DNA from 3 places in the Mesorhizobium sp. M0633 genome. Region 1 is predicted to be linked to each of the others. Evidence: predicted binding sites of a transcription regulator. Region 1 holds the regulator's gene; each other region holds the start of a gene.
What was found. The regulator LexA, encoded in region 1, represses DNA repair genes until DNA is damaged. The targets are predictions, from matches to a motif close to TGTTCNNNNTGTGTTCNG.
Positions count from the first base shown of each region.

Region 2: the regulator LexA is predicted to act here: its motif matches at 8,196-8,213, upstream of NKI47_RS09725 (ATP-dependent helicase).
Region 3: the regulator LexA is predicted to act here: its motif matches at 2,149-2,166, upstream of uvrA (excinuclease ABC subunit UvrA).

Region 1 is NZ_JAMYQC010000022.1:83,177-92,934, forward strand. Features, by position in the region: gene trpD (anthranilate phosphoribosyltransferase) at 1-299, shown strand, start outside; gene trpC (indole-3-glycerol phosphate synthase TrpC) at 304-1,116, shown strand; gene moaC (cyclic pyranopterin monophosphate synthase MoaC) at 1,119-1,625, shown strand; gene NKI47_RS22140 (molybdopterin molybdotransferase MoeA) at 1,625-2,830, shown strand; partial or broken gene NKI47_RS22145 (hormone-sensitive lipase) at 2,838-3,667, opposite strand; gene kynU (kynureninase) at 3,763-5,010, opposite strand; gene lexA (transcriptional repressor LexA) at 5,459-6,193, shown strand; gene NKI47_RS22160 (ComEC/Rec2 family competence protein) at 6,187-8,652, opposite strand; gene gltX (glutamate--tRNA ligase) at 8,749-9,758, shown strand, end outside.
Region 2 is NZ_JAMYQC010000007.1:138,762-148,519, forward strand. Features, by position in the region: gene NKI47_RS09695 (LacI family DNA-binding transcriptional regulator) at 1-178, opposite strand, end outside; gene NKI47_RS09700 (Gfo/Idh/MocA family protein) at 374-1,408, shown strand; gene NKI47_RS09705 (sugar phosphate isomerase/epimerase family protein) at 1,405-2,313, shown strand; gene NKI47_RS09710 (substrate-binding domain-containing protein) at 2,479-3,492, shown strand; gene NKI47_RS09715 (ATP-binding cassette domain-containing protein) at 3,579-4,376, shown strand; gene NKI47_RS09720 (ABC transporter permease) at 4,373-5,422, shown strand; gene NKI47_RS09725 (ATP-dependent helicase) at 5,432-8,155, opposite strand; gene NKI47_RS09730 (glucose/quinate/shikimate family membrane-bound PQQ-dependent dehydrogenase) at 8,407-9,758, shown strand, end outside.
Region 3 is NZ_JAMYQC010000021.1:64,243-74,000, forward strand. Features, by position in the region: gene NKI47_RS21470 (ArsR/SmtB family transcription factor) at 1-71, shown strand, start outside; gene NKI47_RS21475 (SRPBCC family protein) at 68-592, shown strand; gene NKI47_RS21480 (ATP-dependent Clp protease proteolytic subunit) at 619-1,224, shown strand; gene NKI47_RS21485 (hypothetical protein) at 1,221-1,619, shown strand; gene uvrA (excinuclease ABC subunit UvrA) at 2,316-5,237, shown strand; gene NKI47_RS21495 (DUF302 domain-containing protein) at 5,237-5,647, shown strand; gene NKI47_RS21500 (GNAT family N-acetyltransferase) at 5,644-6,114, shown strand; gene NKI47_RS21505 (DUF72 domain-containing protein) at 6,143-6,949, shown strand; gene NKI47_RS21510 (hypothetical protein) at 6,996-7,196, opposite strand; gene urtE (urea ABC transporter ATP-binding subunit UrtE) at 7,409-8,104, opposite strand; gene urtD (urea ABC transporter ATP-binding protein UrtD) at 8,175-8,921, opposite strand; gene urtC (urea ABC transporter permease subunit UrtC) at 8,929-9,758, opposite strand, start outside.

The DNA of each region.
Region 1 (9,758 bases):
TGGCCGGCGGCGAGATCCGCAGCTTTACGCTGACCCCGGAAGCAGTCGGGCTGACGCGTCACACCAAGGACGAGTTGCGCGGCGGCGACGCCGCCCACAACGCCCAGGCACTGCGCGACATGCTGGGCGGCGCCGCCGGCGCCTTTCGCGATACGGTGCTGATGAATGCCGGCGCCGGGCTGGTGGTGGCCGGCAAAGCGACGACGCTTGCCGACGGCATGGTAACGGCGGCGCAGGCCATCGACAGCGGCCGCGCGCTGAAAGTGCTCGATAGGCTGATCGAGATTTCGAACGGTTAAAACCATGTCCGACATCCTGCGCAAGATCGAGGCTTACAAGCGCGACGAGATCACGGCGGCCAAGGCGCGCGTGCCGCTCGCCGAGATCAAGGCACGGGCGACTGATGCCGACGCGCCGCGCGGCTTTCTTTCCGCCCTTGAAGCAAAGCGCAAATCCGGCAGGTTCGCGCTGATTGCCGAAATCAAGAAGGCTAGCCCATCCAAAGGCCTGATCCGCGCCGATTTCGATCCGCCGACGCTGGCCAGTGCCTATGCGAAGGGCGGTGCCGTCTGCCTTTCGGTGCTGACCGACGCACCCTCCTTCCAAGGCGCGCCCGAATTCCTCACCACTGCGCGCGCTGCCGTCGAGCTGCCTGCATTGCGCAAGGATTTCCTGTTCGACCCCTATCAGGTCTACGAGGCCAGGGCATGGGGCGCCGATGCCATCCTGATCATCATGGCCAGCGTCGACGACGCGTTGGCAAGAGAACTCGAAGCGACAGCGTTCGGGCTCGGCATGGACGCGCTGGTCGAAGTGCATGACGAGGCTGAAATGGAACGCGCGCTGCAGCTGTCGTCGCGGCTGATCGGAATCAACAACCGCAATCTCCGGACCTTCGAAACCAGCCTACAGACCTCGGAGCGGCTGGTAGCGATGGTGCCGGCCGACCGCCATCTGGTCAGCGAGAGCGGTATCTTTTCGCACGACGATTGCCGCCGGCTGGAGCAGAGCGGCATTGCGACTTTCCTGGTCGGCGAGAGCCTGATGCGCCAGCAGGACGTGGCCGCGGCAACGCGCCTGCTGTTGACGGGCAAGGCGCCGGCAGAGGCCGTTTGAGGATGGCGGCCGCCCTCACCCATCTTGGCGCGCAGGGCGAAGCCAACATGGTCGATGTCGGCGACAAGGCTGAGACGGTGCGCACGGCAGTCGCAGAAGGTTTTGTCGCGATGCGGCCCGAGACGCTGGACATGATCCTCGCCGGCGACGCCAAGAAGGGCGACGTGCTGGGCACCGCGCGCATTGCCGGCATCATGGCGGCCAAGAAGACGCATGAACTGATCCCGCTTTGCCATCCGCTGCTGCTGACCAGGATATCTGTCGATATCGAGGCGGACGCCGCGCTGCCCGGCCTGAAGGTGACAGCATTGACCCGCGTCACCGGCAAGACCGGCGTTGAGATGGAGGCTCTGAGTGCCGTCTCGGTCGCTTGCCTGACCATCTACGACATGGCCAAGGCGGTCGACCGCGCCATGGTCATCTCCGGCATCAGGCTGGTTGAAAAGACCGGCGGCAAATCCGGCGACTATAAGGTCACCGGAGATCGGACCACCGGGGCCGGCCGATAATGGCGCTGGTCCCCGTTGCCGAGGCGCTCGAGCGCCTGCTGGATGGCGCAGCAGCGCTGCCGGGTGAACGCGTCGCACTGCTGGATGCCGCAGACCGCGTGTTGGCGGAGCCGGTCGTGGCGCTCCGCACCCAGCCGCCGTTCAATGCCTCCGCCATGGACGGCTATGCCGTGCGGGCCGCCGATATCGCGTTCATACCAGCAAAGCTTTCGGTGGTCGGCATGGCGCCAGCCGGACGCGGCTTTGCCGGGGTGGTGCAGCAAGGGCAAGCCGTACGCATCTTTACCGGCGCGCCGCTTCCCGAAGGCGCCGACACCATCGTCATCCAGGAGAACGTCCGCGACCACGGCGGCGGCAGCGTCGAAGTGACGGAGCCGACGGTGCAGGGGCGCAACATCCGCCGCCTCGGGCTCGATTTCGCCAAGGACGACGTCCTGCTGGGCGAGGGCCGCCTGCTCGATCCGGCGGCCTTGTCGCTGGCGGCATCGGCCAACCACCCCAAGGTCGGCGTGGTCAAGCGGCCGCTGGTCGCCATCATCGCCACCGGCGACGAATTGCTGCCGCCGGGCAGTGAGCTTGGCCCCGACCAGATCATCTCGTCAAACGCCTATGGCGTCGCCGCCGCCGCACAGTCGGTCGGCGCGCGCGCGCTCGATCTCGGCATTGCGCCGGACCGCAAGGAGGCGATCGCTGCGCTGGTGACAAAGGCGGTGAAGGCGGGCGCGAACGTCATCGTCACGCTGGGTGGTGCCTCGGTCGGAGACCACGACCTCGTTCATGACGTGCTGACCGGGGAAGGCATGGCTCTCGATTTCTGGAAGATCGCCATGCGGCCCGGCAAGCCGCTGATGTTCGGGCGGCTGGGCGACATCCGCTGCATCGGCCTGCCCGGCAATCCGGTGGCAAGCCTGGTCTGCACCCAGCTCTTCCTGAAGCCGTTGCTGGCGCAGCTCGGCGGCCGCGCCTTTCAGCAGGATATGCGTCGGGCGCGGCTCGGTACCGCCATGCCGGCCAATGATCTCAGGCAGGATTATGTGCGGGCTGTTGTCAGCACCAACGCCGGCGCGCTCGTGGCGACGCCGTTCGGCATCCAGGACTCCTCGATGCTGAAAATGCTGGCCGATGCCGACGGGCTGATCGTTCGCGCGCCGTTCGCTCCTGCCGCGGCGGCGGGCTCCCCCTGCGACGTGCTGATGCTACGCTGAACCTGCCTCACTCCGAAATCAAGGTCCGGGTCAGCGGATGGTCTGGATCGGCCAAACCGTCGATGATGTTGAAATGATGCCGGTCAGGTTCGACCACCGAGCTGGTCGCGGTACCCAGGCCGATCCAGATGTTGGCCAGCAACGCGCTCTGACGCAGGAATTCGGCGCGCTCGCCGCCGCTGGCCCAGCAGGTCAGGCGGGCCTTGTCCATCGGGCGCAGCAGCACCGGGCTTTCGGCCTGCGCCTCGGCCTCATCGATCGCGATCGTCTCGTTCATGCCGGTGCGCATGATCGGGCGCAAATCATGCACCCCCGAGATCGACACCACGTGACGAACGCGCCGGACCACTTCGGGCGCCAGCGGCGTCGTCGCCGTAACCATCCGGCTAACAAGATGGCCGCCGGCCGAGTGTCCGGTCAGCATCAGCGGCCCTGGGACCATCGCCGCCGCCTTGCCGATCGCCGCGCCGACTTCCTTGACGATGCCGCCAATGCGTATCTGCGGACAGAGCGTGTAGGACGGCATCGCCACCGCATAGCCGCGATCAACAGGGCCAGTGGCAAGATGCGACCAGAAATTTTTGTCGAATGCCATCCAGTAGCCGCCATGAACGAACACCACGAGTCCCTTGGGCTTGATGGCCGGCAGGAAAAGATCGAGCCGGTTGCGTGGGTTGTCGCCATAGGCCATGTCGAGCCGCGCCCTGCCCTCGGTCGAAAGCACGTCGCGGAAACCCGCGCGGGCTCGATCCAGGCCGCCGGCCAGCGATCGCTGCCGGCTACGTTGGCGCCGTTGGCATAGGCGTTGTCCCAATCGGCAATGTGACGTTCGAACACCCTGCGCCCTCCCTGGCATATGGCCTTGCAACGTAGCCGTGAGCATCGCGCGGCGCGTCGTCGCCAGCCTCACGATTCCAGCTCTCGCATCAATCTCAAGTGACAGCCGCCTTGATGGCGAAGCGCGCTTCCTTCCACGCACCGGTGCGCAGGATGTCCTCAAGCACTTCGACGGCCTGCCAGACATCGGCATAGCCGACATAGAGCGGCGTAAAGCCGAAGCGCATGGTCGATGGCGCGCGAAAATCGCCGATCACGCCACGTTCGATCAGCGCGCGCATGATCTGGTAGCCATGCTCATGCATGAATGAAATCTGGCTGCCGCGTTTTTCCCCATCGCGCGTGCTCTCGAGCGTGAGCCCGTAAGTGCCGCACTTTGCCTCGACAAGCTCAATGAACAGATCCGCCAGCGCGATGCTCTTCTTGCGCACCGCCGTCATGTCGACATCGTTCCAGATGTCGAGCGCGCCCTTCAGCGTGCGCATCGACAGGACCGGCTGGGTGCCGCACAGAAACCGGCGGATGCCGGTGCCGGCCGCATAGCCTGGCTCGAAGGCGAAGGGCCGTGCATGGCCCCACCAGCCGGTGAGCGGCTGCTGGATGTCGGAAAGATGCCGCTCAGCCGCATAGATGAAGGCAGGCGCGCCCGGGCCGCCATTCAGATATTTGTAGGTGCAGCCAACGGCAAAATCGGCGTTTGCCTTGTCGAGCTCGACTGACATCGCGCCGGCGGTGTGGCAGAGATCCCAGACGATCATCGCCCCGGCTTCCTGAGCCCTGCGCGTCAGCGCCGGCATGTCGCGCAGTTCGCCCGACTTGTAGTTGACGTGGTTGACCAGCACCACGGCGGTGCGTTCGTCGATCAGCTCTTCGATGGTCGGCGCGTCGATCCCCGAGAGGCGCAGCAGCGTATCTTTTCGCGTCGAAACCACACCCTCAGCCATGTAGAGGTCCGTCGGAAAACTATCGCCCTCGGCGACGATGACCTGCCGCTCCGGTCGCATGGCCATGGCGGCGTGCAGCAGCTTGTAGATGTTGACCGATGTCGTGTCGCAGACCACCGTCTGGCCGGCCGCGGCACCGATCAGGCGCCCGAGCTGGTCGCCAAGTTCAAGCGGCATGTTGAACCAGCCGGCCGTGTTCCATGCGCGGATGAGATCATGCGACCATTCTTCGGTCGCGGCCTTGTGCAGTTCATCGAAAGCGGCACGTGAAGCAGCTCCTAGCGAATTGCCGTCGAGATAGATCACTCCTTGCGGCAACACGAAGCGGTCGCGCATCGCGCGCAGCGGATCTGCGGCATCCATCGCCTTTATGGCGGCGAGATCGGGAATTCCTGTCATGATGTGCCTGCTCCCCCCAAAAATTCAACGCAACGCCGGACACGCATCGACTGTTCTTCCATCACCTGGTTGCGCGCAGCAAGGCTCCACCGGCGAGAAGCAGCCTGACCAGGCGACTGGAAACCAGGAGTTAACCCGAGGTTGGCGTTTTGAGTTCGTTTCGTTCACGGTGCATTGACCGAACCGCGCAGTCGATACGGGTTCAATTCCGTGCCCTTTGCCGACCGACGGCCGATGTCAGTGCTGCCTTCTGGGAAGCCAGAAGGCGCAAACGAAAGCAGAATCAAGGGGATGACGCTCGCGACGGTGAAAATGCGGCATTCCGGTAGGGGCGTGGTTTGTTTCCCAAGCCTTAACGCATTCATTAAACTTTAAACGGTTGCGGAACACAACTGGAACAGATAGTGTTTGTTCTGGGTTTGTTTTTCTGATTCTGTTGGGGGTCGCTATGCTGACACGCAAACAACACGAACTGCTTATGTTCATCCACGAAAGGTTGAAGGAAAGCGGTATTCCGCCCTCCTTCGACGAGATGAAGGAGGCGCTCGACCTGGCTTCCAAATCGGGAATCCATCGGCTGATTACGGCGCTGGAGGAGCGCGGCTTCATTCGCCGTTTGCCCAACCGGGCCCGTGCGCTGGAGGTGCTGCGCCTGCCTGACTCGATCGCCCCCGGCCTCAATGCGGCACGCAAGTTCTCGCCGAGTGTCATCCAGGGTAGTCTTGGGCAAGGCGCCCCTCGGCAGGGCAAGCCGACATCGTCGCGCGTCCCTGCAGCCGGCAATGACGACGATGTCGTCGCCGCCGTTTCGATCCCGGTGATGGGCCGCATCGCCGCCGGTGTGCCGATCGACGCCATCCAGCACCAGACGCATTCGATTTCGGTGCCGCCGGATATGATCATGGGCGGCGAGCATTATGCGCTCGAGGTCAAAGGCGATTCGATGATCGAGGCCGGCATTTTCGACGGCGACACGGTGATCATCCGCAATGCCGATACGGCGAGCCCCGGTGAGATCGTGGTGGCACTGGTCGACGAGGAGGAAGCGACGCTGAAGCGGTTCCGCCGCAAGGGCGCCTCGATCGCCCTGGAAGCCGCCAATCCGGCCTACGAGACGCGCATCTTCGGACCAGACAGGGTCAAGGTGCAGGGCAAGCTCGTCGGACTGATCCGCCGCTACTGAGCTCCGCCCTTGGCGCCGGCTTTGGGGTTGTCGGCCCTGCGGTATGGCGGCAGGCCCCGTGCCGCGCGTGAAAATTTCCGCTGCACGTGCCAGGGCCGGTATGATTTTTCGACCGCGAAACGGATTTCGGCGCGCGTTGCCGCTTGTGGATCGAAGTAGACGGCGGCACTTCCCGCGCGCGCCAGTTGCCGTTTGGTGACGACGAGGACCAGTCGGTCGTAGTAGCAGGGGTTATGGGCGGTGGCGTCGTCGATGACGATCAAGCTGGCAAAGGCGCAGGCTGGCCGCGCAGTATCGCGGTCCTTGGCTTGCGCGATGATCGCGCCGGATGGATGCCTGGCAAGGCAGAGGCCGTCCGTGCAAATGAACGGCATGCCCGGCGGTAGGTCGGCCGGATCGGCAATGTCGAATTGCGGGTCGTTCTTTCCAGGTGTTTCCGGCGCGACGATAGCCTCTGATGTGAGCGCGCGTTTCCAGTTGTCGATGGTGAACTCATTCGGGCGTGCCCGGTTGACCGCGAGTTCACCGCTGCCGATCGGCAGCGCGACCAGCCGTGCGTCCTCCGAGACCAATACGTCGGGTATGCGTGTCTGCGTTGTCGTCAGCAAGCCGGCGAGCGCAAAAGGAAGTGCCGCCAGCCGCAACCAGGTCGTCGCCATGCTGGCAATGACGAGGGCGATCGTCACCAGAAGGACGGATCTCAGCGAAATTAGCCCGACCGCATCGATCGGCGAGCGCTCCGAGATCCACCCGGACAGGGCGATCATCGCCGTCAGCCCCTTGCCCATGACATAGAGGAAAGGGCCATCCGCACCGAACGGCATCGCCAGCGCGCTGAGAACGGCGAAGGGCATGACGACCAGTGAGACGATGGGCATGATGGCCAGATTGGCGAACAGGCTGAGAGGCGCCACGCGCTGGAAATGCCATATGGCGAAAAGCGCCGTGGCGCTCCCTGCAATGATCGAGGTCATCGCCAGACCGCACATGCCCAGCAGGACCTTTCGAGTGGCAAAGCGTAGCGGCGACCGCCGCGGCGGCGGCGTGGTGGCCCTGCCGGCGCGGTAATCGGACCAGCCTGCATAGGCGCCGACAAGGGCCGCCGTCGCGGCGAAGGACATCTGGAAACTCGGACCGACCACCTCGTGCGGCGACACCAGGATGACCGCGATGGCCGAGATCGCCAGGTTGCGCATGGTGAGCGCGGCCCGGTCGAACAGCACGGCGATAAGCATCACCGCCAGCATGATGAAGCTGCGTTCGGCCGCCACGACAATGCCGGAAAAGACGAGGTAGGCCGAAATCGAAAAAAGCGCGGCGGCCGCGGCATATTTCTTGACCGGCCGTCGCGATGAGAAATCGGGAAACAGCGCAAAGGCACCCCGCAGCAGCGCCATGATGGTGCCGGCGACCAACGCCATATGCAGCCCCGAGATGGAGATGATGTGGTAGATGCCGGTGCGCCGCATCGCTTCGTTGATCTCCTCGGGAATGCCGGCGCGCACGCCGACGATCAGCGCAGCAGCAATCTCGCCCTCGGCACCGCCGATGCGGCTGCGGATATGGTCGGCGATGGATTCGCGCGCGTCTTCGATCGCGGAAGAAAGCTGCGCGGCAAGCGGCATGCTGCCCGACGACACGACTTTCGGATTGCCGAGAAAAAAGCCGCTGCCGCCGATACCGGCGAAATAGCTGTCGAAGGAGAAATCATAGCTGTCGGGCCGCACCGGGCCGGTCGGCGGCAGCAGCCGCACATAGCCGGTGATCTCGGAACCGGCGGTCAGCTCAGCCGGTATCTTCATCGCCGAAACGCGGACCCGTTCCGGCATGTAGCGCAGTGTCGGCCTGGCGGTTGAGATCACATCGATTGTCAGCCTGATGCGGCCGCTCGCCATGGGCTCGTACGATACGACGCGACCCGTCAGCCGCGTCGAGATTTCGGAACCGAGCATATGCGTTCCGACACGCCATGTCTCGAACTTGGCGGCAAGTACGCCAAGCGCGCAGAGCAGCGCCACCATGAAGCACAGGCGCGTCCTGGGCCATGACCGTGAGACGACGGTACAAAGGGCCGCGAGGAGCGCGATTGCGATCGGCTGTGGAAAGGCCGGCTCCACCGACAGCCCGAAATATACGACCACCCCGCATGCGAGGAACACCGGCACCAGCAGGAAGGCGATGCCGCGGTCGAGTTCCAGGCCGGCTGCCGAGGTTACGCTGTTGCGGATACGGGACGGTGACGGGAGGCGGAAACGCCTGGGCAGGCGTACGATGGGCTCGCCCGCGGGCACGAGAACCGCTGCTGGGTCGCTGGCCGGCAGCGACGGAGCATCGAAGCGCGGAGCGGGTAGCAATGCCGGTGCCGGCAGGACAGGCGGGGGAGCGGCAAACAGCAAGCGTTCGCTGACGCCGCTGCCAACGTCCACGCCCTCGCCCGCACCACGGCCTCGCACAGCCATCGGGTCTGCCCCTTGCGCCCTCGACCTCCTATGCTACATGAACGCGCAACGCGCGAAAGTCCGCAAACCCACTTCCTTCGCCCGCCTGAGAGTTCCATGCCCGATAAGGTCGTCACCCGTTTTGCCCCCTCGCCCACCGGCTATCTGCACATTGGCGGGGCGCGCACGGCGCTGTTCAACTGGCTGTATGCCAAGCACACAGGCGGCACTATGCTGCTGCGCATCGAGGACACCGACCGCGAGCGCTCCACCGATGCGGCAAGCGCGGCCATTCTCGACGGGCTTTCCTGGCTTGGCCTGACATGGGACGGCGAGCCGGTGTCGCAGTTCGAGCGTGCGCCGCGCCATCGCGAGGTGGCCGAGGAGCTCGTTCGTATGGGCAAGGCCTATTATTGTTATGCGACGCCTGCCGAGCTAGAGGCAATGCGCGAGAGCGCACGGGCCAAGGGGCTGCCTCCCCGCTATGATGGACGCTGGCGCGACCGCGACCCGTCGGAGGCGCCGCCCGGCGCCAAGGGGGCGATCCGCATCAAGGCGCCGACAGACGGCGAGACGGTGGTGCATGACCGCGTCCAGGGCGACGTGCGCTTTCCCAACAAGGATCTCGACGATTTCATTATTCTGCGCTCGGACGGTAATCCCACCTACATGCATGCCGTCGTCGTCGACGATCACGACATGGGCATCACCCACATCATCCGCGGCGACGATCATTTGACCAACGCCGCACGCCAGACCGTAATCTATCAGGCCATGGGCTGGGAGGTGCCATCGATGTCGCATATCCCGCTGATCCACGGTGCCGACGGCGCCAAGCTGTCGAAGCGGCACGGTGCGCTTGGCGTCGAAGCCTATCGCGCCATGGGCTACCTGCCGGAGGCGCTGCTCAACTATCTGGCGAGGCTTGGCTGGAGCCACGGCGACGATGAGATCATGTCGATCGCCGACATGATTGCATGGTTCGACATTGGCGACGTCAACAAGGGCGCCGCCCGTTTCGACTTCGCCAAGCTCGAGGCGCTTAATGGCGTGCATATGCGCCGGATGAACGACGCGGCGTTGCTCGACATCTTCATCGCCACTCTGCCCTATCTAGAAGGCGGCCC
Region 2 (9,758 bases), on a different contig from region 1:
TAGCGCCGCGCCGCAGGCTGCGGCCGGACTGGTTCGGTGAATAGTTCAGCTTCTTGGCCGCATCGAGCACGCGCTGACGCGTGTCGGCATTGACGTCGGCGCGGCCGTTGAGCGCGCGCGACACCGTGCCGATGGAAATATTCAGGTGACGTGCAAGGTCGTGAATACTGGACGCCAAAGGACAGTTCTCCCCCTTGCTTGGCTAGCACCGGCCGCTCTTCAGGCCAAGCCGGCATCACGTTTTTCGCTATCGGCCAATTGACATTCTACGCCATCGGGTGTGTTCTCGTAAACGTTTACGGAAGAACGTTTGCGGCCCTGCCGTGAACGCCGTGACGATCGGTCTGGAGGGGCCGAGAGGGAGGAGTGCTGGATGATCAATGTCGTCCTGGTCGGCTGCGGCGCGATGAGCAAAGCCTGGCTCGATGCGGCCAAGCAGATCGACGGGCTCGCCATTGTCGGCCTGGTCGATATCGACGCCGAAAGGGCGCGGGCAAGGGCGCGCGAATACGAGCTTTCCGGCGCCGTCATCGGAACCGAGCTCGACGCCGTGCTCGACCAGACCAGGCCCGACGCGGTATTCGACGTCGTGGTTCCCGCCGCCCGCCGCGAGGTCGCGCTTTCCGCCTTTGCCCACCATTGCCATCTCTTGACCGAAAAGCCGCTGGCCGACAGCCCGGACAATGCGCGTGCCATTGTCGAGGCGGCCCGCAGCGCCGGCCGCATCCATGCCGTCGTGCAGAACCGCCGCTATGTCGCCAATGTCAGGCGCATCCGGCGCTTTCTCGATTCCGGCGCCATTGGTGCGCCAACCAGCATCCACGCCGATTTCTTCGTTGCGCCGCATTTCGGCGGTTTTCGCGAAGAGATGCGCCATGTGCTGCTGCTCGATATGGCGATCCACACATTCGATGCGGCCCGCTACATGGTCGCCGGCGAGCCGGCCGGCGTCTATTGCCAGGAGTGGGAGCCGGCCAACTCCTGGTATCGGCAAGGGTCGTCGGCAACCGCAAGCTTCGACCTCGGCGGCGGCAAGCTGTTCACCTATGCCGGCAGCTGGTGCGCGGCCGGCTTCCGTACCAGCTGGGACAGTACATGGCGGATCGTCGCCGAGCGCGGCAGCATTGTCTGGGACGGCGCGGACGGGTTGAAGGCGGAAGTCGTGCGGCCGGTCCGTGAAGGCCTGTTCGACCGCACCGAACCGATAGCCGTGCCGCCGCTCGACCCGGCAGATCGCGTCGGCGGCCATCTCGGCATCATCCAGGATTTCGTCCGCGCCGTCGAGACCGGCACCGAGCCGGAGACGCGCGGCGCCGACAACATCAAGAGCCTGGCCATGGTTTTCGCTGCGATCGAGAGCGCCGAAACCGGGCGCCGGGTCGCCATCGCCGCACAGGAAGGATCATGATGCCAAACCCGCTGCTCGATATCAGGATCGGCACAATGGTGCGGGCCAATCTCGACGACCCCGCCGCCTATGTCAGGCAGATTCTGCCGCTCGGCTTCGAGAGCATCCAGCCGTTCTTCTGGCAGACGCTGGGCGGCAAGGACATTCCACGGCTGGCGGGCGAGATCCGCGAGGCGATCGGCGACGCCGATGTCGTCGTCTCGTCGATCGGCGTGTTCGGCAACCCGCTGGAGAGCGGCGAAGTCGATCGCGGCGTCCTGCAGGCGTGGGAAACGATCATCGACAACGCGCATCTGTTCGGCACCAACGTGGTCAGCGGCTTTACCGGCCGCATTCGCGGCAAGCCGCTGCCCGACAGCCTGCCGCGTTTCCGCGAGGTCTGGGGACCCTTGGCCAGGCGCGCCGCCGACAAGGGCGTGCGCATCGCCTTCGAGAACTGCGCCATGGACGGCAACTGGGCCAGCGGCGACTGGAACATCGCCCACAATCCGGACGCCTGGGAGCTGATGTTCAACGAATTGCCGGATGACAATCTCGGCCTGGAGTGGGAGCCCTGCCACCAGCTGGTCTATCTGATCGATCCGATCCCGCAGATCCGCAAATGGGCGCCGCGTATCTTCCACGTCCACGGCAAGGACGCGACGGTGCGCTGGGACGTGATCCGCGAACATGGCGTGTTCGGCCGCCTGCCGTTCGTTCAGATGCGCACCCCTGGCTTCGGCGATAGCGACTGGACGCGGGTGATCAGCGAGCTGCGGCTGGCCGGCTACAAGGGCGCCATCGACATCGAGGGCTGGCACGACCCGGTCTACCGCGGCGATCTCGAGATCACCGGCCAGGCGCGTGCGCTGGACTATCTCCAACAATGCCGGGGAGGCGCGAGCTATCTGCCGAACCCGGTGTGAGGCTAATGCATGTCGCGCAAAAGTGCCCAGCGGTTTTGCGATAACGACATGCATAAAAACAGGACAAGCCGGCGGGAGGTGCCGGCCAGCGAAAGATTGCGGCGCAATGCCGAAGCGATCGTCAAAACCCCTCGGCTAGCGAGGGAACAAAGGGAGGATAAGTGCATGAGCATTACGATGAGAAGGACAGTTCTGCGCTCGACCGTCGCGGCGGCCGCGATGGCGCTCGCCGCCGCACTCTCGACCTTGCCGGCGCAGGCGCTCGATGCCCAGTGGTGCAAGGATGTCCATATCCGTTTCTTCGTCGGCGGCGCCGAGGGCGATGCCTTCGGCACGATCGTCTATAATGGTGCCAAGCAGGCGGCGGCCGATCTCGGGCCGAAGGTCGACTACATCTTTTCCCAGTGGGATGTCGAGAAGATGGTGCAGCAATTGCGCGAGGCTGTCGCGGTCAAGCCCCAAGGCATCGCCATGATGGGCCACCCCGGCGACGCCGCGATCATGCCGCTGGCCGAACAGGCGCACAAGGACGGCATCAAGATGATGTACCAGAACGTGCCGGTGCCGACGGTCACGGCGGCGTTCGGCGGCGGCTATGTCGGCGCCCAGCAGGAGCAGCAGGGCCGCGCGCTCGGCGCCGAGGCGGTCAAGCTGGCCGGGCTCAAGGCCGGCGACAAGGCAATCATGATCGGCCCGTTCGAAAACGAGAGCCGCGGCGCGCGCGAGCGCGGCACTGTCGCTGCCCTCAAGGAAGCGGGCGTCGAGGTCATACAGCTCTCCTCGCCGCCAAGCGGCGAATGGGCTTCCGACCCCAATCTGGCCCTTCCGGTGATCACCGCGGCACTGCTCAACAATCCCGACGTCAAGGCGGTTGGCTATCCCGGCGGACAGATGCTGGGCAACGTCCCGACTTACATGCAGGCGGCGGGCAGGAAGCCGGGCGATATCTTCAACTTCGGCTTCGACACCAGCCCGCAGATCGTCGAGGGCTTCAAGGGCGGCTGGGTGCAACTGACGGCCGACCAGCAGCCGTTCCTGCAAGGCTATCTGCCGATCCTCAGCCTCTGCCAGCAGGTGGTGCTCGGCCTTGCGCCGATGAATGTCGATACCGGCGCCGGTTTCGTCACGCCACAGAATTACGAGATCGTCGCCGAGCTCGCCAAACAGGCGCTGCGCTGACCTCCCAAGCCGCCGGCCGGGATCGGGCCCGGCCGGCGGGACCGCCGGCGAAAAGGCCGGCACGCGACAATCAAGCGAGGATCGCCATGGCCGAACGCATCATCGAACTGCGCGACATCACCAAGTCCTACGGCCAGGTCTATGCGCTGGGCGGGGTCAATCTCAGCGTCGATCGCGGCGAGGTGGTCGGCCTGATCGGCGACAATGGCGCCGGCAAGTCGACGCTGATCAAGATCCTGTCCGGCGTGGTCAAACCGACCAGCGGCGAGATTCTCGTCCGCGGCAAGCCGGTGACCGGATGGAGCCCTGCGCGCTCGCGCGACGCCGGCATCGAGACCGTGTTCCAGGACCGGGCGCTCGCCGTGCAGCAGACGATCGTGCGCAACATCTTCATGGGCCGCGAGCTCACCGGCTGGCTTGGCTGGCTGAAGGTCAACAAGGAGATCGCGGAGGCGAGCCGGCTGATGCGCGAGATCGGCTTCACCTCGAAAGTGTTCACGCCACAGTCGATCGTCGGCCAGCTCTCGGGCGGCGAACGCCAGGGCGTGGCGATCGCCCGCGCCATCTATAAGAAGGCGGAGCTGATAGTCCTCGACGAACCGACGACCGCGCTATCGCTGACCGAGACCGCCAAGGTCTTCCACTTCGTGCGCCAGGTGCGGGCGAGCGGGCGCTCGATCCTGTTCATCGGCCACAACATCCACCACGTCTTCGATATCGCCGATCGCTTCGTGGTGCTGGACCGCGGCAAGGTCGCGCTCACCGCCGACCGCAGCGAGGTCAAATCGGCCGAGGACCTGATCAATTTCATGGAAGACGTCGCCCACCCCAGCGGATTGCCGGGGTTGCACGACGCGGGCGATGCGGGGAGGGCGGCACGATGAGCAAGACCATGGAACCCGATCTGCAGAGCCCCCTCGGCGGCACGCATGGCGAAACCGCCGGGAAAGAGTGGAGACACCCGTCCGACAACTGGCTGCGCGGGTTCATCCTCGACAACCGCGCCGCGCTCGGCACGCTTGCCGTGTTCATCGTCATGATGGCGGTGTTCATGATCGCCAACCCGATCGTGTTCACCACCTGGTATCTCTACAGCTCCGTACTCACCACGCTGCCGGTGGCGCTGTTCGTGGTGGTGCCGCTGGTCTTCGTCGTCACCTGCGGCGAGATCGACCTGTCGTTTCCGGCGACAATGGGCTTTGCCTCCTGGGTGTTTGCGCTGGTCGTGCAGGCCGGCTACGACCCGTTCCTCGGCATTGCCGCCGCAATGGTCACCGGCATGCTGCTCGGCTTCCTGGTCGGCTCACTGGTCGTCTATGGCGGGCTGTCGTCGCTGATCGCCACGCTCGGCATGAATTTCCTGCTGCGCGGCCTGATCCAGATCATCAACGAGGGCAGGTCGACGGCGCTGACCGGCCTTGCCGACAGCTGGGCCTACAAGATCTTCTCCAGCCAGCTCTACGGCATCCCGGTGCAGATCTTCTGGGCCATCGCCTTCGTCGTGCTGTCGGCGCTGCTTTACAACCGCCATCGCTTCGGCGCGCAGGTCAAGGTGGTCGGCGACAATCCCGACAGCGCCCAGCAGATGGGTATCGACGTCAAGCGCGTCAGGGTAAAAGTGTTCGTCTTCGTCGGCATCGGCGCGGCAATCGCCGGCACGTTCTCGGTGATGATCAACTTCACCTGGTGGCCGACGGCGGGCGACGGATACCTGTTGCCGGTGCTGGCATCGGTGTTCGTCGGCGGCACTCCGACCTGGGGCGGCATCGGCACTGTTGTCGGCGGCGCGATCGGCGCGGTCACGGTCTCTTTCATCCAGACCGGCGTCGTCGCGGCAGGCCTGAGCGGCTTCTACGTCCAGTTCTTCAACGGGCTGATCATCATCCTGTCGCTGCTCGGCCATAAGTGGAACCAGGCGCGGTATCGGTGACCGGCGACCTCAAACCCCCGTCACAAACCCGTCCAGCACGCGTTTCTGGCCGGCTTTGTCGAAGTCGATGGTCAGCTTGTTGCCTTCGATGGCCGAGATGTTGCCGTTGCCGAATTTCTGGTGGAAGACGCGGTCGCCGACGCTGAAGGGGGACGGCGTGTCGGCGACGGATTTGGCGACCAGCTCGCCGTCGATGGTGCGGCCCTTGACCGAGGTGCGGCCGGCGCCGTAGCCGGAGTCGGTTTCGCCATAGCCGATGCGCTCGACCTGGTGGCCGGAGCGCGTGCCCCAATTGCGGTCGGTGGCCTCGGTGCGGTTCGCTTGGGCGCGTTGCCAGCCCGGCGTCGCATAGGTGCTGGAGAAAGCGCCGGATTTCTCGGCGCCGTTGTTGCCGCCGATGTTGTCGAAGCGCGATGCTCCATAGGGGTTCTGCCTGCCCGCCCCTTGGCCACCGCGACCGGAGGCGAACGAGCCGCCGCCATAGGCATTGCCGTAGCCGCCATAGGAGTTGCCGCTCTCGGAAACTTCGACATGAGCTTCCGGCAGTTCGTCGAGGAAGCGCGACGGGATGGTCGATTGCCAGAGGCCGTGGATGCGGCGGTTGGAGACGAACCAGATGTGCAGGTTCTTCTTGGCGCGGGTCAGGCCGACATAGGCGAGACGGCGTTCCTCCTCCAGCCCTGAGCGGCCGCCCTCGTCCAGCGCGCGCTGATGCGGGAACAGCCCTTCCTCCCAGCCAGGGAGAAAAACCGTCTCGAATTCGAGGCCCTTGGCCGAATGCAGCGTCATGATGTTGACCGCGTCGAGCTCGGCATTCTGCTCGGCGTCCATGACGAGTGCGACGTGTTCGAGGAAGGAGCGCAGCGATTCGTACTCCTCCATGGAGCGGATCAACTCCTTGAGGTTCTCCAGCCGGCCGGGTGCTTCGACCGAGCGGTCGTTCTTCCACATGTCGGTGTAGCCGCTCTCCTCCAGAATGGTCTCGGCGAGCTCGGTGTGCGGGGTGGTTTCCAGCGCCTTCTGCCAGCGCTCGAAATTGGCCGCGACCTCGCGCAGCGCGGCGCGCGGCTTCGGCTTCAGCTCGTCGCTTTCGGCAAGTTTTGCCGCCGCCTCCAGCATCGGGATGCGCAGCGCCCGTGCGGTGTCGTGGATCTGGCGGATGGTGGCCTCGCCAAGGCCGCGCTTCGGCACGTTGACGATGCGCTCGAAGGCGAGGTCGTCGGCGCCTTGCGCGACGACGCGGAAGAAAGCCAGCGCATCGCGAATCTCGAGCCGCTCATAAAAGCGCGGGCCGCCGATGACGCGGTAATTGAGGCCGAGCGTGACGAAGCGGTCCTCGAATTCGCGCATCTGGAAGGACGCGCGGACGAGGATCGCCATGTCGTTGAGATTGTGCTTCTGGCGCTGATAGGCCTCGATGGTCTCGCCGACGGCGCGGGCCTCCTCCTCGGAATCCCAGGCGGCGTGGACATGCACCTTCTCGTCGTCCTCGGCGATCTTTTCGGTGAACAGCGTCTTGCCGAAACGGCCCTGATTGTGGGCGATGAGGTGGGAGGCGGTGCCGAGGATGTGCGCGGTCGAGCGGTAGTTGCGCTCCAGCCTGATGATGGTGGCGCCGGGAAAATCCTTGTCGAAGCGCAGGATGTTGTCGACCTCGGCGCCGCGCCAGCCATAGATCGACTGGTCGTCGTCGCCGACGCAGCAGATATTTACGGTGGACAGGCGCGGGCTTCCCTCCCCCTTGAGGGGAGGGTTGCCGGGCGACGCCCGGTCGGGTGGGGTCCGTGCGGCAGTGCTCGACCTACCGGCGGCAGTGCTCGACGCTCTAGCGGTGCCTTCTGCGGCAACCCCCTCCGCCCGCTTCGCGGGCACCTCCCCCTCAAGGGGGGAGGATTGAGGCCGCTGGGCCAGCAGGCGCAGCCACATGTACTGGGCGGTGTTGGTGTCCTGATATTCGTCGACGAGGATGTAGCGGAAGCGCTTGTGGTATTCCTTCAGCACGTCCGGATTGGCGCGGAAGATGCGGATCGGGTGGCACAGGAGATCGCCGAAGTCGCAAGCGTTCAGCGTTTTCAGCCGCTCCTGGTAGGCCTTGTAGAGCTCGCGGCCCTTGCCGTTGGCGAAGGCACGGGCATCGCCCTCGGGGATGTCGGTGGGGCCTAGCCCCTTGTTCTTCCAGCCGTCGATCATCTGGGCGAACTGCTTGGCCGGCCAGCGCTTGTCGTCGAGGCCCTCGGCCTGGATGAGCTGCTTGATCAGGCGCACGACATCGTCGGTGTCGAGGATGGTGAAATCGGATTTGATCCCGGCCAGCTCGGCGTGCCGGCGCAGCAGCTTGACGCCGATCGAGTGGAAGGTGCCGAGCCACGGCATGCCCTCGACATTGCCTTCACCGATCAACAGGCCGATGCGCTGCTTCATCTCGCGCGCCGCCTTGTTGGTGAAGGTGACGGCGAGGATCTGCGAGGGGAAAGCCTTGCCGGTGGCAAGGATGTGGGCGATGCGGGTGGTCAGGACGCGCGTTTTGCCGGTGCCGGCGCCGGCCAGCACCAGCACCGGGCCTTCGGTGGTTTCCACCGCCAGCCGCTGCTCGGGGTTGAGGCCGTTGAGATAATCGGGCGCGTTGTTCTGGTTGCTGCGGGCAGCCATGGCGCGCGCGGCAATGCCCGACGGGGCCACGGGCCGCGCGTTCGGTTCGTCAAAAAAGGGCATGTCTTCCGAAAAGCCGGACATCTCCCCCGAATGTAGTGATTCGGCAGCGAAAGGCCAGAAGTGTCTCCGTTTTGTTCTCTGTCCAGTCGGTAGACTCACAATCTGGATGGGTCCGCTAACCAAAACGCCGGGCTTGCGATGGGCCGGCACCGTAAAACGCCGAGCTTGCTTGACAGGGGAAGCGGGCCGGAGAAAGTTGCGTGGGGGCAGGAACGCAATGCGGGGTTGCCCATGGACGCGTCGCGGAGCGCACCAGTCGAAGGAGCACCGTCTTGGCTGTGGTCATCACCTCCCTGATCCTTTTCCTCATCGGCCTTGCGATTGGCGGCGGCGGCATCTGGCTCGTGACGCTGGGCGGCAGCTGGTACTACGTCATCGTCGGTCTAGCTTTCCTTGTCGCGGCCTGGCTGCTCTACAGGCGCAGATCCACGGCGCTGTGGCTCTACGCGGCGATCGTGCTCGGCACGCTCGCCTGGGCGGTCTGGGAGATCGGCTTCGACTGGTGGGAGCTCGGCCCGCGCGGCGGCATCATCGTGCTTGTCGCGCTATGGCTGTTGACGCCATGGGCGCGGCGCGGGCTTACCGGTCCCGACGGACGCGCGCCGCTGATCCTCGCCGTGCTGGCCTCGCTTGCGGTCGCCGGCTATTCGATGACGACCGATCCAAAGGATATTGCGGGTGAACTCAACACCGACAAGGTGACGCCGACGGCCGATCTCGGCGGCAACGTGCCGGCTGGCGAATGGCACTATTACGGTCGCACGCAATATGGCCAGCGCTATTCGCCGCTCGACCAGATCACCGCCGAAAACGTTGCCAATCTGCAGCCGGCCTGGACCTATCGCACCGGCGACGTGAAAGGGCCCGACGACATCGGCGAGACGACCTATCAGGTGACGCCGCTAAAAATCGCCGACACGCTCTACATCTGCACGCCGCATAATTTCGCCATCGCCATCGATGCCGCGAGCGGTAAGGAGAAATGGCGCTTCGATCCGCAGGTCAAGCTCAACAAGGACCGCCAGCACCAGACCTGCCGCGGCGTGTCCTATTATGCCGATGCCAAGGTCGCCGCTGGCCAGCCCTGCGCCACACGCATCTACCTGCCGACATCCGACGCCCGGCTAATCGCGCTCGATGCGGCGAATGGCCAGGTCTGCCCGACTTTCGCCGAAGGCGGCACGCTGAACCTGCTCGCCAACATGCCATATCCGAAGCCGGGCTATTATTATTCGACCTCGGCGCCGCTGATCGTCGCCAACAAGATCATCGTCGGCGGCGCGGTCAACGACAATTATTCGACGCAGGAGCCGTCCGGGGTCATCCGTGCCTACGATGCCGACACCGGCGCGCTGTTGTGGAATTGGGATTCCGGCAATCCGGACCAGACGACGCCGCTGCCGCCGGACCAGACCTACACCAACAACTCACCCAACATGTGGTCGACGGCGAGCGTCGACGAGAAGCTCGGGCTGCTTTATGTGCCGCTCGGCAACAAGACGCCGGACCAGCTCGGCGCCGGGCGCAGCGCCAATGACGAGAAATTCTCCTCTTCGATCACCGCGCTCGATCTCAACAGCGGACAATTGCGCTGGGTGCGGCAGACCGTGCACCACGATCTCTG
Region 3 (9,758 bases), on a different contig from region 1:
AACGCTACCGTGCGTTCTGGCCAGAGCGCATCGAAAGGCTCAAGACGGTTTTGAAGGACATGGACCAATGACCAGCCGAGGCAAAGAACGCGCCGAAATGGCCGCAGACAAGATCGAGTTCGAGTGCGAGCTGCCCGAGCCGCCGGAAAAGGTGTGGCGGGCGCTGACGGTGCCGGACCTGCTCGCGGCCTGGATGATGCCGAACGACATCAAGCCCGAAATCGGCAACCGCTTTGCCTTTAAAGCGCCGAATGCGCCGATCGAGTGCGAAATCCTCGACGCGGATCCCGGACGGCTGCTGCGCTATTCCTGGCGGGAGCGGCCGGCGCCCGGCGATACGCAGGTGCCGCCCGGCAGTCCCCTGGACAGCCCAATGAACGACAGCCCTGTGGACAGCATCGTCACCTTTACGCTCGACCGCACCGTTTCCGGCGGCACGCATCTGCGCATCGTCCATGATGGTTTTGCTCGGGCAGCAGTGCCGGAGATCGCGATGGCAGGCGCCGGTTGCCGGCTTTCGTTTGAAGCGCGCACTCCCAGACACAAGCAGATCGCCGCAAACACGCCGCGCCTCTTCCTGCGCGCGGCCTGAACGACAACAGTCAACGGAGAGAACCGATGAGCGGCCTTGCCAATCTGGTGCCAATGGTGATCGAGCAGTCGAGCCGCGGCGAACGCGCCTTCGACATTTTTTCGCGGCTGCTGCGCGAGCGCATCGTCTTCATCAACGGGGCGATCGACGACGGCACCTCGGCGCTGGTCTGCGCCCAGCTTCTGTCGTTGGAATCCGACAATCCCGACAAGGAGGTCTCGCTCTACATCAACTCGCCGGGTGGCGTGGTGACCAGCGGTTTCGCGATCTACGATACGATGCAGTATATCAGCTGCCCGGTCTCCACGGTTTGTATGGGCTTCGCCGCCTCGATGGCCTCGTTCCTTTTGATGGCCGGCACACCGGGGCGGCGGATCGCGCTACCCAACACCAGCATCGTGCTGCATCAGCCTCTCGGCGGTTTCCAGGGCCAAGCCTCCGATATCCAGCGCCATGCCGAGGGCATCCTTCGCACCAAGCGGCGCATGACCGATCTTTACGCCCGCCATTGCGGCCGCACCTACGAAGAAGTGGAACGCACGCTCGACCGCGACTTTTTCATGACCGCGCAGGAGGCCAAGGATTGGGGCCTCGTCGACCATGTTTTCGACACTCGCAAGCAGGCCGCATGAACGAGCCGGGCCGGCGGACGGAACTGACGCGATTGAGCGCCCGCAATTTCAGCGACATCGGTCTGGTCTTGCCGCTATCGCGGCACTATAGTCCGGCGATGACCGCCAGCCGCTCGTCCAGCCTGTTATGCCTTGCTATCGCTACCGTAGCCGGCACGAACATGCTGGTGGGTATGGCACTTGCCCAAGATAATTCGATGTCTTCGCAAAAGGGCGCCCTGCCCGGTGTGACCAGCGATTATCGCATCGCCGAGCCAGCGCCGCGGCCTGAGCCTGACGATATGGCTCCAGGCAGCGGCAACGGCACCTTCAAGATTGGCGATACCGACGTTCGGATTTCCGGTAGCATCACCATCGATGTCGCTACCGGCGGGATCAGGCCCTCCAGCCGCTAAGCTCGCCTGGTGTGAACCACAAATATTGCGCTTCAAACGAACAGCCCCGCCATTGCGTTTGCAACTGACGGGGCTTCTTGGATCTGAAATCCAAATTGCCGGGAGTGTACTGCCGGCATTTTATTTCGGATGCTTCGCGGCATTCAGCCGACGATCCGACTAGCAGTCTCTGATTTTATGGGGATCAGCAGATCCGTTTGGCGGGCAGCGAAAACGCCTGACCCTGGCCACTTATACCTGCCGCGGCTCCAGCGACACGTGGAGCCTCAACGAACAATCCGGTGGAGTCATGCCTCTGCTCTCCTTCTGTTGGTTGCGACTGTCGTCGTCGAAGCGCTCATCGCATAACCCGCGGCGTCTCGCAGGCTAGCCCCAGGCCGCGAGGCCATCGAAAGACGGCCGGCTTCGTTGACGTCTGGAGTCTGCCCCCACGGTGCAGGGACGTCAACCTTGAATAGCCGATTACCGAAAAATGTGATCGCGAGACGTTTTGGGAAGCCGGCCCCACGGGCAGCTTTTGTCAGGAGCGTGTTCGGCCTTTGTTCTTTCCGCTTGCCCGTTCGCGCGAAAGGCGGTTAAACGCTTTGGTCGAGAGTTGTGGCGTCTCTCGAAAAGGCGGCGAAATTGCCTACATAGGGGGTGGTCGGGAAAACCCGCCCATCCCACGAATTCCAGATTCTGAGGCGGCGACCGGCGATGGCCGACCATAAATATCTCTCCATTCGCGGGGCACGCGAACACAATCTGAAGAATGTCGATCTCGATCTGCCGCGTGACAGCCTGATCGTCATGACCGGCCTGTCGGGGTCCGGCAAGTCATCGCTTGCCTTCGACACCATCTATGCCGAGGGCCAGCGCCGCTATGTCGAGAGCCTTTCGGCCTATGCACGGCAATTCCTCGAAATGATGCAGAAGCCTGACGTCGACCAGATCGACGGCCTGTCGCCGGCCATCTCCATCGAGCAGAAGACCACCTCGAAGAACCCGCGCTCGACGGTCGGCACCGTCACCGAGATCTACGATTATATGCGGCTTTTGTTCGCCCGCGTCGGTGTACCCTATTCACCGGCCACCGGCCTGCCGATCGAGAGCCAGACGGTTTCGCAGATGGTCGACCGGGTGCTTGCTGTCGAGGAAGGCACCCGGCTGTTCATTCTGGCGCCGATGGTGCGCGGCCGCAAAGGCGAGTACCGCAAGGAACTGCTGGAGCTGCAGAAGAAGGGTTTTCAGCGCGTCAAAGTCGATGGCGTCTTCTATGAGATCGCCGACGTGCCGGCGCTGGACAAGAAGTACAAGCACGATATCGACGTCGTCGTCGACCGCATCGTCGTGCGCGGCGATCTGGCGACGCGGCTCGCCGATTCCATCGAGACCGCGCTGAAGCTGGCCGACGGGCTGGCGGTGGCGGAATTTGCCGACAAGCCGCTCGACGCCAGCCAGACCGGCGAGGATTCGGTCAACAAATCGAAGAACGAGACGCATGAACGCATGCTGTTCTCGGAAAAGTTCGCCTGCCCGGTGTCCGGCTTCACCATTCCCGAGATCGAGCCCAGGCTGTTCTCCTTCAACAATCCGTTCGGCGCCTGCCCGACCTGCGACGGGCTCGGCAGCCAACGCGCCATTGATGCCAGCCTGGTCGTGCCCGACGAGAATGTCTCGCTGCGCGCCGGCGCCGTCAGCCCTTGGGCGAAGTCGAGCTCGCCCTACTATGCGCAGACGCTGGAAGCGCTGGGCGTTGCCTATGGCTTCAAGCTCGGCGACAAGTTCAAGGATTTGAGCGAGGAGGCAAAGCAAGCCGTCCTGCACGGCACCGGCGAGCGCGAAATCACCTTCCATTACGATGACGGCCTGCGCTCCTACAAGACGACGAAAACCTTCGAGGGCGTCATCCCCAACCTCGAGCGCCGCTGGAAGGAAACCGAATCCGCCTGGATGCGCGAGGAGATCGAGCGCTTCATGTCGGCCACGCCCTGCCCGGCCTGCCGCGGCTATCGGCTGAAGCCCGAGGCGCTCGCGGTCAAGATCGCCGGCAAGCACATTGGCGAGGTCACCGAGCTGTCGATCCGCAAGGCCGACCAGTGGTTCACCGACCTGCCTGCATCGCTCAACGACAAGCAGAATGAGATCGCGGTGCGCGTGCTCAAGGAAATCCGCGAGCGGCTGCGCTTCCTCAACGATGTCGGTCTCGACTATCTGACGCTGTCGCGCAACTCCGGCACGTTGTCGGGCGGCGAGAGCCAGCGCATCCGGCTGGCTTCGCAGATCGGCTCCGGCCTGACCGGCGTGCTCTATGTGCTCGACGAGCCGTCGATCGGCCTGCACCAGCGCGACAATGCCCGCCTGCTCGACACGCTGAAGCATCTGCGCGACATCGGCAACACGGTCATCGTCGTCGAGCATGACGAGGACGCCATCCTGCATGCCGACTACGTCGTCGATATCGGCCCGGCGGCCGGCATCCATGGCGGCCACATCATCGCCCAGGGCACGCCGCAGCAGATCATGGCGACGCCCGCTTCGATCACCGGTAAATATCTGTCGGGCGAGCTGGAAGTGGCGACGCCGGCAGTGCGGCGTGAGGCCAAGAAGAACCGCCGGCTGAAGGTCGTCGGCGCGCGCGGCAACAATCTGAAGAACGTCACCGCCGAAATCCCGCTCGGCACGTTTACCGCCGTCACCGGCGTATCCGGCGGCGGCAAGTCGACCTTCCTGATCGAGACCCTGTTCAAGGCGGCGTCGCGCCGCATCATGGGCTCGCGCGAGCATCCGGCCGAGCATGACCGAATCGAGGGGCTGGAATTCCTCGACAAGGTCATCGATATCGACCAGTCGCCGATCGGGCGCACCCCGCGCTCCAACCCTGCCACCTATACCGGCGCCTTCACGCCGATCCGCGACTGGTTCGCCGGCCTGCCGGAGGCCAAGGCGCGCGGCTACCAGCCGGGCCGCTTCTCGTTCAACGTCAAGGGCGGCCGCTGCGAGGCCTGCCAGGGCGACGGCGTCATCAAAATCGAGATGCACTTCCTGCCCGACGTCTACGTCACCTGCGACGTCTGCCACGGCAAGCGCTACAACCGCGAGACGCTCGACGTCCTGTTCAAGGGCAAATCAATCGCCGACGTTCTCGACATGACGGTCGAGGAAGGCGTCGATTTCTTCGCCGCCGTGCCCGGTGTGCGCGACAAGCTGGAGACGCTGAAACGGGTCGGCCTCGGCTACATCCATGTTGGCCAGCAGGCAACGACTTTGTCGGGCGGCGAGGCGCAGCGCATCAAGCTTGCCAAGGAACTGTCCCGCAAGGCGACCGGCAAGACGCTCTACATTCTCGATGAGCCAACCACCGGCCTGCATTTCCACGACGTCGCCAAGCTGCTTGAAGTGCTGCACGAGCTGGTCGACCAGGGCAACACGGTCGTTGTCATCGAGCACAATCTAGAGGTGATCAAGACCGCTGACTGGGTGCTCGATCTTGGCCCCGAAGGTGGTGACGGCGGCGGCGAGCTGGTAGCGTCCGGCACGCCTGAGGACATCGTTCGCGAAAAACGCAGCTATACCGGGCAGTTCCTGAGGGAATTGCTGGAGCGGCGCCCCGGAGGCAAGCGCGAAGCGGCGGAGTGATGGCAAAGAACGGTCTCATCACGGTCCAAAGCCGCTTCGGCGTGGCCGAAACGATCGATCGCCTGGTCGGGACTGTGGAACGTGCAGGATTGCTGGTCTTCGCCCGCATTGACCACGCCGCCGGTGCGCGCAGTGTCGAAGCTTCTCTGCGTCCGACCCAGCTTCTGATTTTTGGCAACCCGAAAGGCGGCACGCCGCTGATGCAGGACCGGCAGCTTGCCGGCATCGATCTGCCGGTCAAGGCACTGGCCTGGGAGGACGAGCAAGGCAAGGTCTGGCTCTCCTACAATGACGCGCACTGGCTCGCCGAGCGCCACGGCTTGGGCGACGCCAGTCGCAATGCCGTCGCCGCGATAGCGGCCGGCATGGACAAGGTGATTGCGGCCGCTGCCGGCGCGGGCCAGTTTTGATCATGAGAGCCGCTCGGGCCGATGATCTCCCCATGGTGATCTCGCTCACCACCGACGCCTACGCGCCCTACACTGCCCTGCTCGGCGCACCGCCGATCCCCGTCACCGAGGACTATGCGCCGCGCATAGAACGCGGCGAGGTCTGGCTTTCGGAGCAGGACGGACAGCCGGCCGGCTTGATCGTTCTCGAACGACATGCGGACCATACAATGATCTTCAGCGTCGCCGTTGCGCCCGCCTTTCAGGGCAAGGGTTTCGGCATCGGGCTGCTCGACTGGGCCGAGCAACAGACGCGCTTGTGGAGCTTGCCGGAAATCCGACTCTACACCAATGCCAGAATGGAACGGAACGTTTCGTTGTATAAGGCCTACGGCTTTCGCGAAACGGGTCGCCGGCCCAATCCATATCGGCCAGGATGGACGATCGTCGACATGGCGAAAGCCGTCGAGACGACCGCCATCGCGTGATCCTTTTCTGCAAACCGGGAGGACGACCATGACTCAATCAGGAACAATCCGCGCCGGCATGGGCGGCTGGACCTTCGAGCCGTGGGACACGTCCTTCTACCCGGACAAATTGTCGAAGGCCAAGCAACTGCATTATGCCAGCCGGCAGGTGCTCACTATCGAGGTCAACGGCACCTATTATTCGAGCTTCAAGGAGCCGACCTTCGTCAAATGGGCCAACGAGGCGCCGGATGGTTTCGTCTATTCGCTGAAGGGCAACCGCTTCGTCACCAACCGCCGCGTGCTCGGCGAGGCCGGGGAATCGATCATGCGCTTCCTCGGGTCGGGCGTCGCGGCACTTGGCGACAAGCTCGGGCCGATCCTGTGGCAGTTCGCGCCGACCAAGAAATTCGACCCGGACGATTTCGAGGCCTTCCTCAAGCTGTTGCCGGAAAAGCAGGACGGCGTTGCGCTGCGCCATGCGGTCGAGGTGCGCAACGACAGCTTCGTCGTGCCGGAGTTCGCCGCCTTGGCGCGAAAGCACAAGGCCGCCATCGTCTATGCCGACCACGCCAAATATCCGGGGATTGCCGACGTCACCGGCGATTTCATCTATGCGCGGCTGCAGACCGGCAGCGACGACAATCCCGATTGCTACACGCCAAAGGCGCTCGATGAATGGGCGGCGCGCGCAAAAACCTGGGCGGAAGGCAAGGTGCCGGCCGACCTGCCGCGTGTCGCTCCTTCAACCGACGCGCCGGTCAAGCCACGCGACGTGTTCGTCTACTTCATCACCGAGGGCAAGGTCCGCGCTCCATTCGGCGCCATCGCGCTGATGAAGCGGGTCGCAGGCTGACGCCCCCGCTGTCGGTGGTCTGCCTGGCCGGGTCCTCAATTACCGGCTATGCGGCGCGCTCGTCCGGACGCCGATCAACCCTGACAATCTCTTTGAAAGCATCGAGATCGACATAGAAGACCTTGGTGATCTCCGCGATGAGTTCGTCGTGGTCATACCCCTGCGATTTCAGAATGTTGATGGCTGTCAGGATATCGACGCGCTCCGTGAGCCGTCGTTTCTGGTAGTCCTCGACATAGCGCTCCATTGACTGGCCCTGGCTCCCAAGCACCCGAAATGTTGGACGACAACAGATCGCTGGAAGGGCTTGCGCGCAAGCGTGCCGACGCGGGCCGCGCCTTCCCCTGATCTGCCAAGTTGAAACTGGTACGGAAAGCGGCCGACTCACCAAGGCCAAGCAAAATCTAGCACGCAATCTGCAGCGCGCCAGAGTTGCAAAGTAACGGAATCAATAAGAATTCAGACAGTCAGGAATTTGCGGACGTCCGCCCGGTCGAGATCCTCGGCGGGGCCGGTATGGACGATCTGACCGCGGTCCATGATGTTGACCTCGTCGGCCAATTCCCGGCAGAAGTCGAGATATTGTTCGACCAGAAGCACGGCGATACCGGCCTGGTCGCGCAGATAGCGGATGGCGCGGCCGATGTCCTTGATGATCGACGGCTGGATGCCTTCGGTCGGCTCGTCGAGCACCAGCAGCTTCGGCCGCATCACCAGCGCCCTGCCGATGGCAAGCTGCTGCTGCTGGCCGCCGGAAAGATCGCCGCCGCGGCGCGCGAGCATCTGCTTCAGCACCGGAAACAATTCGAAGACGTGACCGGGAATGTTGCGATCGGCGCGCTTCAACGGCGCAAAACCCGATTCGAGGTTTTCCCGCACCGTAAGCAGCGGAAATATCTCCCTGCCCTGCGGCACGAATGCGATGCCCGACCGGGCGCGATCATACGCCGCGCTCCGGTCGAGCGCCTTCCCCTCGAAGGCAACGCTTCCGCTCGTCAGCCGGTGATGGCCGACGATCGATCTCATCAAACTGGTCTTGCCGACGCCGTTGCGGCCGAGCACGCAGGTGATCTTGCCGGCGCCGGCCTTCAGCGAGACGCCGCGCAGCGCCTGGGCAGCCCCGTAGTGCAGCGTGGCATTGGAGACTTCGAGCATGGTCAGCGTTTTCTCCAACGCGTGAAGAACGAAAGGTCGAAATGATGGAACGGAACGCGCCAGACCATGTTCATCTCCCCAGATAGACTTCGACGACGCGCTCGTCGGCCGAAACGAAGTCGAGACTGCCCTCGGAAAGCACCGAGCCTTCGTGCAGGCAGGTGACCTTGACGCCGAGCTCGCGCACGAAATGCATGTCGTGCTCGACGACGATGACAGAATGGTCGCGCGCGATGTCCCTGAGCAGCCGCGCGGTTTCCTCGGTCTCGGCGTCGGTCATGCCGGCAACCGGTTCGTCGACCAGCAGCAGCTTCGGATCCTGCGCCAGAAGCATGCCGATCTCGAGCCATTGCTTTTGGCCGTGGCTCAGATTGGCGGCGAGTTCGTCACGCTTGTCGCCAAGCCGAATGATGCCGAGGATGTCGTCGATCTGCCGCACGTCCGCGGCCGAGCGACGATGGAACAGTGCCGGGAAGATCGAGCGCGGGCCTTTCAGCGCCAGCATCAGATTGTCCTCGATCGTGTGGCTTTCGAAGACGGTCGGCTTCTGGAATTTACGGCCGATGCCCATCATGGCGATTTCGGCCTCGTCGTGTTTGGTCAGGTCGACCTCACCGTTGAAGAAAACTTCACCCGCGTCGGGCCGCGTCTTGCCGGTGACGATGTCCATCATCGTCGTCTTTCCGGCGCCGTTGGGGCCGATGATCGCCCGCATCTCGCCCTTGTCGAGCACCAGCGAAAGGTTGTTGATGGCGCGAAACCCGTCGAAGGAAACCGACACGCCGTCGAGATAGAGGATGGTGTTGCTCTTCGACATCAGGCCATCACTCCGCCGGCTGCGGTTCGGCGCCGGAGGCCGACCAGTCGCCCGGCCTTCTCGCCGCCGAGCGGTCGGTTTTCGGCGGCACCGGCGCATCGGGATCGATGCCGACTTCCTCGGCAACCGAGGCCGCCCGCAGCGCCTTGGCGTTGCCGCGCCAGGAATCCCACATGCCGATGATGCCCTTGGGCAGGAACAGCGTGACGGCGACAAACAGTCCGCCCAGCGCAAACAGCCAGAATTCAGGCAGCACGCCGGTGAACCAGGATTTACCGGCATTGACCAGAAGCGCGCCGATGATCGGCCCGACGATGGTGCCGCGCCCGCCGACGGCCGCCCACACCACCACCTCGATCGAATTGGACGGCTCGAATTCGCCAGGGTTGATGATGCCGACCTGCGGCACGTAAAGCGCACCGGCGATGCCGGCCATCACCGCCGACAGGGTGAATGCGAACAGTTTGACGTTCTCCGCCCGCCAGCCGAGGAAGCGTGTGCGGCTTTCGGCGTCGCGCACCGCCATCAAAAGCTTGCCGTACTTGGAACCGACGATTGCCCAGGTGACGAAGACGGCAAACGCCAGCATGACGGCGCTGGCCGCGAACAGCGCCGACCGCGTCATGTCGGCCTGCACGTTGAACCCTAGAATGTCCTTGAAATCGGTCAGGCCGTTGTTGCCGCCGAAACCCATGTCGTTGCGGAAAAACGCAAGCAGCAGCGCATAGGTCATCGCCTGGGTGATGATCGACAGGTAGACGCCGGTGACGCGGCTGCGGAAGGCAAACCAGCCGAAGACGAAGGCGAGCAGGCCGGGCACCGCAAGCACCATGATCG